Regions from separate parts of the Paenibacillus sp. R14(2021) genome, predicted to be linked through region 1. Evidence: a T-box and tRNA genes for the amino acid it is inferred to sense, from the RefSeq annotation. Region 1 holds a T-box; the other holds one or more tRNA genes.
What was found. A T-box is a leader RNA that pairs with one kind of tRNA and senses whether it is charged. The one in region 1 lies ahead of ileS (isoleucine--tRNA ligase), so its partner is inferred to be a tRNA-Ile.

Region 1 (4,175 bases):
ATGCCTTCGCAGATAATATCAGCCGGATACTGCTCGGCAAACTCTTCTTGCTTCTCGAATGGCTGATGATACTGCGCGAACGGCATGGAGCCGCTGTCGAACCAGACGTCAATCACCTCGGATGTGCGCGTCATCACGCCGCCTTCGCAGTGCGGACAATGCAGCTTAACGTCGTCGACGTAAGGCTTATGCAGCTCGATATCTTCCGAGATCGGCGTAACGGAGCGTGCCGCCAAATCTGCGCGGCTGCCAGGTGCATGCTGCCCGCCGCAGGTGTCGCATATCCAAACGTTAAGCGGCGTTCCCCAGTAGCGGTTGCGGCTGATGTTCCAGTCGACGAGATCTTCAAGGAATTTGCCGAAGCGTCCTTCGCGGATATGGGACGGATACCAGTCCACGCCGCTGTTGTTTGCGATTAGTTGATCCTTTATAGCCGTCGTCTCGATGAACCAGCTGTCTGTTGCATAATAGATCAGCGGCGTTTTGCAGCGCCAGCAGAACGGATAGCTGTGCTCGTAGCGTTCCTTCGAGAACAAGAGACCGCGCTCACTGAGCATTTTCACGATATCGACATCGCACTCTTTCACGAAACGGCCGGCGAGATCTGTCACGACTTCCGTGTAACGACCGGCGTTGTCTACGACGTTCAAGAAGCTTACGCCGTTCTGACGGGCAACCTTATAGTCTTCATCGCCGTGTGCAGGCGCGATATGAACGATACCCGTACCGCTCGTGTCGCTGACGTAATCACCCGGGATGATAAAATGGCCGTTCTCGACGATCTCATAGTTGAAAGGCGGCGTATATTTCAGATTCAGCAGCTCCGTGCCCTTCACGGTGGATTGCACCTCGTAATCGCCTTTCATGACGCTTTCGATAAGCGCTTCGGCAACGATGTACACCTCGCCGTCCTTCAGGACGCGCGCGTAGCTCAGGTTTGGATTCACGGCAAGCGCAACATTCGCCGGAAGCGTCCATGGTGTCGTCGTCCATGCCAGCACGAACTCGCCGCTGCCTGTCAGCTTGAATTTCACGGTGGCGCTCAGATCTTTGACATCCTCGTAGCCTTGCGCGACTTCATGCGAGCTGAGCGTTGTCTGGCAATCCGGGCAATACGGGCTTACGCGGTGCCCGCGGTAAAGCAGGCCTTTGCCATGAATGGTGGAGAGGATATGCCAGACGCTCTCGATGTAATTATTGTTCAACGTGATATAAGGATCGTCCATATTCGTCCAATAGCCAATCGCTTCCGTCAGCTCGCGCCATTGGCGCTCGTATTCGAATACGCTGCTTTTGCACTTCTTGATGAAGGCTTCTACGCCGTAATTCTCGATTTCCTGCTTGCCGGAAATGCCCAGCTGTTTCTCGACGCCAAGCTCGACTGGCAGACCGTGGGTGTCCCAACCAGCTTTACGCACAACCCGGTAGCCGTCCATCGTCTTATACCGGCAAATAAAATCTTTGATAACCCGACCTAGCACATGTCCGATATGCGGTTTTCCGTTTGCGGTCGGCGGTCCTTCGTAGAAGACGAAGTTCGGTTTGCCCGCTCGGTTATCGATTGATTTCTGGAATGTTTGATCCTCTTTCCACTTGCCTAATACCCGCAGATCACGGGCTCTTGCTTTCTCTTTCACATCGATGCGCTGCATCTTCGCACGCCCCTTTCATGGCTCCTGAAAATAAAAAAAGCCCCGCCCCTTAAAAAAGGGACGAGACTGTTGCTCGCGATACCACCCTTGTTCCATACAATCGCTGGCTGCTGAGAGCCCCTCCGTATAGATAGGCAAAAACAGCACCGATTGTTTGGCACCTTAGTCACGGATGTACACATCCGAGTTCCGGGTAACGGCGGACCACCGGCGAAGCTTATTTCTTATGAGTGCTCATAAGGTTCAGCTGCGCTTCTCGGAGAGGATCTTCCGCAAGGGTCTGCACACCGGCATTTCAGCAACCGCCGGCTCTCTGGAGAGCATCCGCACGCGTACTCGTTCTCGTCAACGAATTCATTCGTATACATGGATTATTACCATTTATACGCCATTCCTAAACAATTGTCAAACAATTGGGCTTAGCCGCGCACAATTTCGCTTGTGTACGTGGATGGCCCCTCCAAGGAATCCCAGCTGTCATGGCTCAAGAGATCCAGCTGTGCTTCAACCAATGTCCGGAACCGGGCACGGTAGATCGACGCCTGCTTCTTCAGCTCCTCGACTTCAAGGGCGACCTTGCGGGATTTGCTGAGCGACTCATTAATGATCCGGTCTGCGTTCTTCTCCGCTTCCTTCACGATGAGCTGCGCTTCCTTCTTCGCATTGCTTCTGACTTCATCTGCTGCTTCCTGCGCCACGATAATTGTCTTGCTGAGGGTTTCTTCGATGGTTGCGAAATGATTCAGCTTCTCTTGCAGTGCAAGCGCTTGGTTCTGAATTTCTTTATTTTCACGAATGAGCGCTTCATAATCTTTAATAACCTGATCGAGAAATTCATTCACTTCATCTTCATCATATCCGCGAAGACGTCTGCCAAATTCCTTGTTATGTATGTCCAATGGCGTTAACGGCACTGGCGCACCTCCTGAATGTTATCGAGTCCTAGGACGTGTCGTCCCGATTGTACATTCTAATTTCGACAGATGAAGTCATTTTCCTGCAAAGAATTAGATAAATTTGCCGATTTTGACCCTGACTCTGCCTTTTTTGGTAACGCCGTCAACGCCAAGCACCTTAAACCGTCCCAATCCCTGCAAGGAAACGACGTCCCCCTCCTTGAGCGGGGCAGATGGATCCTCTTCCACCTTCCAGTTCACGCGGCATCTGCCTGCACGGATAGGATCTACAATTTTGGTTCGACTCATTCGGTGTACATCACTTGCAATACCGTCTAGACGCAAAGAAGCCACCGAAATGTTCATCTCTTCCAGAGCCGAAACGGCCGGACGCAGCGACGCCGTCGGAAGCAGATCCGTTAGGACGTGAACACGGTGGACTTGCCGCAGATGAATATTGATATAGTCGGCTATTTCTTCCGCAACGAGACAATGGGCTCCGTCATCATGCACATGAAGGTCGCCGATTCGGTCCCGCTTAATGCCAAGACCGAGCAGGGCACCTAAATAATCGCCATGATCCAGTTCCAAATGTCCCTGTGTACCGCCGGATACTTGAATGAGCGCGATTCGTTCCGGCTCATCGTCCAGTACCCGGTAATCCGGTGCAAGGATAGCGCGCTTACGTTCTGCTCCCTCATAACCGCCAAACAGGCGGATTTGCACATCCGGGTTTCGATTGACTAATGAAACCAAGATGTCCGCCTGCCTGGGATCCAGAAAATCCGTCAGCTTCATCTCGTGAGCAAAGGCTGCACGGTCCACCCACTCCGATGCCCGGTCCACGAATGGACGTTCATCCGGATGAAAATGGACGTAGATATCATTCTTCATAAGATCGGCTGAAGAATAAAGATAAGTCCGCGAGCTACAAATTGCAGCGCGAACAAGGCTACGATGGGCGAAATGTCGATGACGCCCCCGATAGAAGGAATAAATCTGCGGAACGGCTTCAAATAAGGCTCAACGCATTTGCCAAGAAGCTCTCCGATAAAGCTGTCACGAAGACCCGGCAGCCACGAAAGCAGAATATACCCGATAATCATATACTGATAAATTTGAGACAGGGTTAATATTAATTGTACGAAATCCAACTCAAGGTCACCTCGATTTTTTGTAGTCTTGCTCCTCTGCCAGCATTTCCGTTATTGCGCCTTGAATTTCAACCGTATCCGGCGTGCATAGAAAAATGTTAGGCCCAAGCTTCGAGATCCCGCCGTTCAGTGCGTAGATTGTCCCGCTCAAGAAATCAACGATCCTGACGGCTTGATCGGAACGGACTCGCTGCAAATTGACGACGACGGATTTTCGTGATCGAAGATGGTCCGCAATATCTTGTGCTTCTTCATAGGAGCGCGGCTCGTTCAGAATAACGCGAACGTTCTTCTGCGAATGAATGCTGACTATATTATTGCCTTTTGCAGTTTGTTTACGTGCTTCGAAAGCAGAAGTTTCAACATCTTGTTCTTCATGCGTATCGATGCGTTCCCGCTCGGTGACTTCTTCTTCTTCCTGCAGTCCAAGAAAACTCATAAACTTGTTCATCATGCCTCTCGCCCTCTTTCAT
Region 2 (4,175 bases), 1.7 Mb from region 1:
AACTTTTTCAAACGCTGTCTAAGTTCTTCTTCATTCCGTGCCGTTGTATTAATTAAATCACTCAAAAGGCAATATTGCCCCAGGTGGAGGAACTTGCCCTCCTCTTGATAATCCTTCATCTGCAGCGCCTCACGGGCTTTCTCAAGCCGATCCAGTTGTGCCGTAATGGCCTGTCCGTGCTGTCTTACTGCGCGCAAGATCTGCTCGTCGCTTGTACCGTTGGGGGCCTTCACCGTAATGAACCCGTTAGGCTCGATATGGATGGAAAGCTTCTTCCCAGCGCCGTATGCGACATGAACGTCAATGGTTCGCTGCTCAAGTTGAATCTCCATAATCTCCATCTTTTCTTTTGCGTATTAATAAAGCTATTGCGGGATTCTTCAATTCTAACGCTCTGTTTATCAGGCGTCTACCTGGCGGTACGCAGCAACCGTAAACAACAAGAAGCCTTTCATCCGGATGGATAAAAGGCTTCTGTTAAATAGGAAAGCGGGTGATGGGAATCGAACCCACACCATCAGCTTGGGAAGCTGAAGTTCTGCCATTGAACTACACCCGCAATAATAAGGATATGGTCGGGATGACACGATTTGAACATGCGACCCCCTGGTCCCAAACCAGGTGCTCTACCAAGCTGAGCTACATCCCGCGATCGAAAACAAAACATTCAAGGCGCCACCCAGATTCGAACTGGGGGTGAAGCTTTTGCAGAGCTTTGCCTTACCACTTGGCTATGGCGCCATGATGGAGCGGAAGACGGGAATCGAACCCGCGACCCTCGCCTTGGCAAGGCGATGCTCTACCGCTGAGCCACTTCCGCAGATGGTGCGGTCAAGAGGACTCGAACCTCCACGTCATTGCTGACACTAGAACCTGAATCTAGCGCGTCTGCCAATTCCGCCATGACCGCATATGTGATTGATGGTGCGGTTGATGGGACTCGAACCCATACGCCTGGTGGGCACTACCCCCTCAAGATAGCGTGTCTGCCAATTCCACCACAACCGCATAACAAGAAAAGTGAGCCATGTAGGACTCGAACCTACGACACCCTGATTAAAAGTCAGGTGCTCTACCAACTGAGCTAATGGCTCAAATAAATGGCTGGGGATCTAGGATTCGAACCTAGGGAATGACGGAGTCAAAGTCCGTTGCCTTACCGCTTGGCTAATCCCCAACATAAAGCTTTTGGTTTAGTTAATATGGGGCGACCGATGGGAATTGAACCCACGAATGCCGGATCCACAAACCGGTGCGTTAACCACTTCGCCACGATCGCCATATAACAACTAACAACATTCAATTGGCAGGGGCAGCAGGAATTGAACCCACACTAACGGTTTTGGAGACCGCTGTTCTACCCTTAAACTATGCCCCTAGGTAAGAAAAGTGGTGGAGGATGATGGATTCGAACCACCGAACTCAGAGAGAGCAGATTTACAGTCTGCCGTGTTTAGCCACTTCACTAATCCTCCATGATGGTGCCGGCGAGAGGATTCGAACCCCCGACCTACTGATTACAAGTCAGTTGCTCTACCAACTGAGCTACACCGGCAAGTTATTCCATTATTGCTTGTCTAAAATGGTGGCTCGGGACGGAATCGAACCGCCGACACGAGGATTTTCAGTCCTCTGCTCTACCGACTGAGCTACCGAGCCGTACTTGGTTATAATGGCGGAGCCGACGGGATTCGAACCCGCGGTCTCCTGCGTGACAGGCAGGCATGTTGGGCCACTACACCACGGCTCCACATTATAATTCTCGGCTCACACCGAAGGTAATTGGTTGCGGGGGCAGGATTTGAACCTGCGGCCTTCGGGTTATGAGCCCGACGAGCTACCGGGCTGCTCCACCCCGCGTCATTGTAAACATTTATGGTGGAGGCTGACGGGATCGAACCGCCGACCCTCTGCTTGTAAGGCAGATGCTCTCCCAGCTGAGCTAAGCCTCCAGAAAGAAAGATGAAGATGGTGACCCGTAGGGGACTCGAACCCCTGTTACCTCCGTGAAAGGGAGGTGTCTTAACCACTTGACCAACGGGCCTGATCACGATAAAAGTTCTGGCGGAGAGCGAGGGATTCGAACCCTCGATACGCGGTTAACGTATACACGATTTCCAATCGTGCTCCTTCGACCACTCGGACAGCTCTCCAGAAATGGCTCCCCGAACAGGACTCGAACCTGTGACAACTCGATTAACAGTCGAGTGCTCTACCAACTGAGCTATCAGGGAATAGGTTGAACAATCTTGGTGGAGCCAAGCGGGATCGAACCGCTGACCTCCTGCTTGCAAGGCAGGCGCTCTCCCAGCTGAGCTATGGCCCCAAAGGGAATGGTTGGCCTTAGTGGACTCGAACCACCGACCTCACCCTTATCAGGGGTGCGCTCTAACCAGCTGAGCTAAAGGCCAATAAAAAACCCACTACGAGGTGGGTGTACCTTCAATCTATGTAAAGATGACACCCTAAAAACTGAATATGATTTCATGCAAAACAATTAGCTGGTTGTCTCTGTGAAAGACGTTAGGATAAGCCCTCGACCGATTAGTATTCGTCAGCTACATGCATTACTGCACTTCCACCTCGAACCTATCAACCTGGTCGTCTACCAGGGGTCTTACGAATTGGGAAATCTCATCTTGAGGGGGGCTTCACGCTTAGATGCTTTCAGCGCTTATCCCGTCCGCACTTGGCTACCCAGCGGTGCTCCTGGCGGAACAACTGGTACACCAGCGGTGCGTCCATCCCGGTCCTCTCGTACTAAGGACAGCTCCTCTCAAATTTCCTACGCCCACGACAGATAGGGACCGAACTGTCTCACGACGTTCTGAACCCAGCTCGCGTACCGCTTTAATGGGCGAACAGCCCAACCCTTGGGACCTACTTCAGCCCCAGGATGCGATGAGCCGACATCGAGGTGCCAAACCTCCCCGTCGATGTGGACTCTTGGGGGAGATAAGCCTGTTATCCCCAGGGTAGCTTTTATCCGTTGAGCGATGGCCCTTCCATTCGGTACCACCGGATCACTAAGCCCGACTTTCGTCCCTGCTCGACTTGTAGGTCTCGCAGTCAAGCTCCCTTATGCCTTTGCACGCTGCGAATGATTTCCAACCATTCTGAGGGAACCTTTGGGCGCCTCCGTTACATTTTAGGAGGCGACCGCCCCAGTCAAACTGCCCACCTGACACGGTCCCTGTACCGGATTACGGTACCAGGTTAGAACTCCGATACGATCAGGGTGGTATCCCAACGTTGCCTCCACCGAAGCTGGCGCTCCGGCTTCTTAGGCTCCCACCTATCCTGTACAGATCGTACCAAAGTCCAATATCAAGCTGCAGTAAAGCTCCATGGGGTCTTTCCGTCTTGTCGCGGGTAACCTGCATCTTCACAGGTATTAAAATTTCACCGGATCTCTCGTTGAGACAGCGCCCAAGTCGTTACGCCATTCGTGCGGGTCAGAATTTACCTGACAAGGAATTTCGCTACCTTAGGACCGTTATAGTTACGGCCGCCGTTTACTGGGGCTTCGGTTCATAGCTTCGCCTTGCGGCTAACCACTCCCCTTAACCTTCCAGCACCGGGCAGGCGTCAGCCCGTATACTTCGCCTTACGGCTTCGCACAGACCTGTGTTTTTGCTAAACAGTCGCTTGGGCCTTTTCACTGCGGCCCCCTCGGGCTATTCACCCTACCGAGGCACCCCTTCTCCCGAAGTTACGGGGTCATTTTGCCGAGTTCCTTAACGAGAGTTCTTCCGAGCGCCTTAGCATACTCTGCTCGACTACCTGTGTCGGTTTGCGGTACGGGCACCTTCACCTGGCTAGAGGCTTTTCTTGGCAGCCTGAACTCATGACCTTCGCTACTGCAATTTTCGCTCCCCATCACAGCCCAGCCTTATCGATGTGCGGATTTGCCTACACATCAGCCTCACTGCTTGGACGGGCATCCATCAGCCCGCGTCACTATCCTTCTGCGTCACCCCATTGCTCGTAACGGCTTACGGTGGTACAGGAATATCAACCTGTTGTCCTTCGACTACGCCTTTCGGCCTCGCCTTAGGTCCCGACTTACCCTGAGCGGACGAGCCTTCCTCAGGAAACCTTAGTCTTACGGCGGACAAGATTCTCACTTGTCTTTTCGTTACTCATACCGGCATTCTCACTTGAATGCGCTCCAC

Region 2: it has a tRNA-Ile gene. The T-box ahead of ileS (isoleucine--tRNA ligase) is inferred to sense a tRNA for this amino acid. The anticodon was not compared.

The regions. Positions count from the first base shown of each region.
Region 1 covers NZ_CP080269.1:95,483-99,657, reverse strand. Annotated here, with positions in the region: gene ileS (isoleucine--tRNA ligase) at 1-1,652, opposite strand, end outside; T-box leader at 1,706-2,010, opposite strand; gene KXU80_RS00470 (DivIVA domain-containing protein) at 2,072-2,566, opposite strand; gene KXU80_RS00465 (YlmH family RNA-binding protein) at 2,660-3,442, opposite strand; gene KXU80_RS00460 (YggT family protein) at 3,439-3,654, opposite strand; gene KXU80_RS00455 (cell division protein SepF) at 3,710-4,153, opposite strand.
Region 2 covers NZ_CP080269.1:4,336,257-4,340,431, reverse strand. Annotated here, with positions in the region: gene KXU80_RS20305 (M48 family metallopeptidase) at 1-332, opposite strand, end outside; tRNA gene KXU80_RS20300 (tRNA-Gly) at 489-559, opposite strand; tRNA gene KXU80_RS20295 (tRNA-Pro) at 573-649, opposite strand; tRNA gene KXU80_RS20290 (tRNA-Cys) at 671-741, opposite strand; tRNA gene KXU80_RS20285 (tRNA-Gly) at 746-820, opposite strand; tRNA gene KXU80_RS20280 (tRNA-Leu) at 824-910, opposite strand; tRNA gene KXU80_RS20275 (tRNA-Leu) at 923-1,008, opposite strand; tRNA gene KXU80_RS20270 (tRNA-Lys) at 1,022-1,094, opposite strand; tRNA gene KXU80_RS20265 (tRNA-Gln) at 1,102-1,177, opposite strand; tRNA gene KXU80_RS20260 (tRNA-His) at 1,204-1,279, opposite strand; tRNA gene KXU80_RS20255 (tRNA-Trp) at 1,305-1,378, opposite strand; tRNA gene KXU80_RS20250 (tRNA-Tyr) at 1,391-1,475, opposite strand; tRNA gene KXU80_RS20245 (tRNA-Thr) at 1,480-1,555, opposite strand; tRNA gene KXU80_RS20240 (tRNA-Phe) at 1,584-1,659, opposite strand; tRNA gene KXU80_RS20235 (tRNA-Asp) at 1,674-1,750, opposite strand; tRNA gene KXU80_RS20230 (tRNA-Met) at 1,784-1,860, opposite strand; tRNA gene KXU80_RS20225 (tRNA-Val) at 1,877-1,952, opposite strand; tRNA gene KXU80_RS20220 (tRNA-Glu) at 1,970-2,044, opposite strand; tRNA gene KXU80_RS20215 (tRNA-Ser) at 2,063-2,153, opposite strand; tRNA gene KXU80_RS20210 (tRNA-Asn) at 2,159-2,234, opposite strand; tRNA gene KXU80_RS20205 (tRNA-Ala) at 2,251-2,326, opposite strand; tRNA gene KXU80_RS20200 (tRNA-Ile) at 2,335-2,411, opposite strand; rRNA gene KXU80_RS20195 (23S ribosomal RNA) at 2,525-4,175, opposite strand, start outside.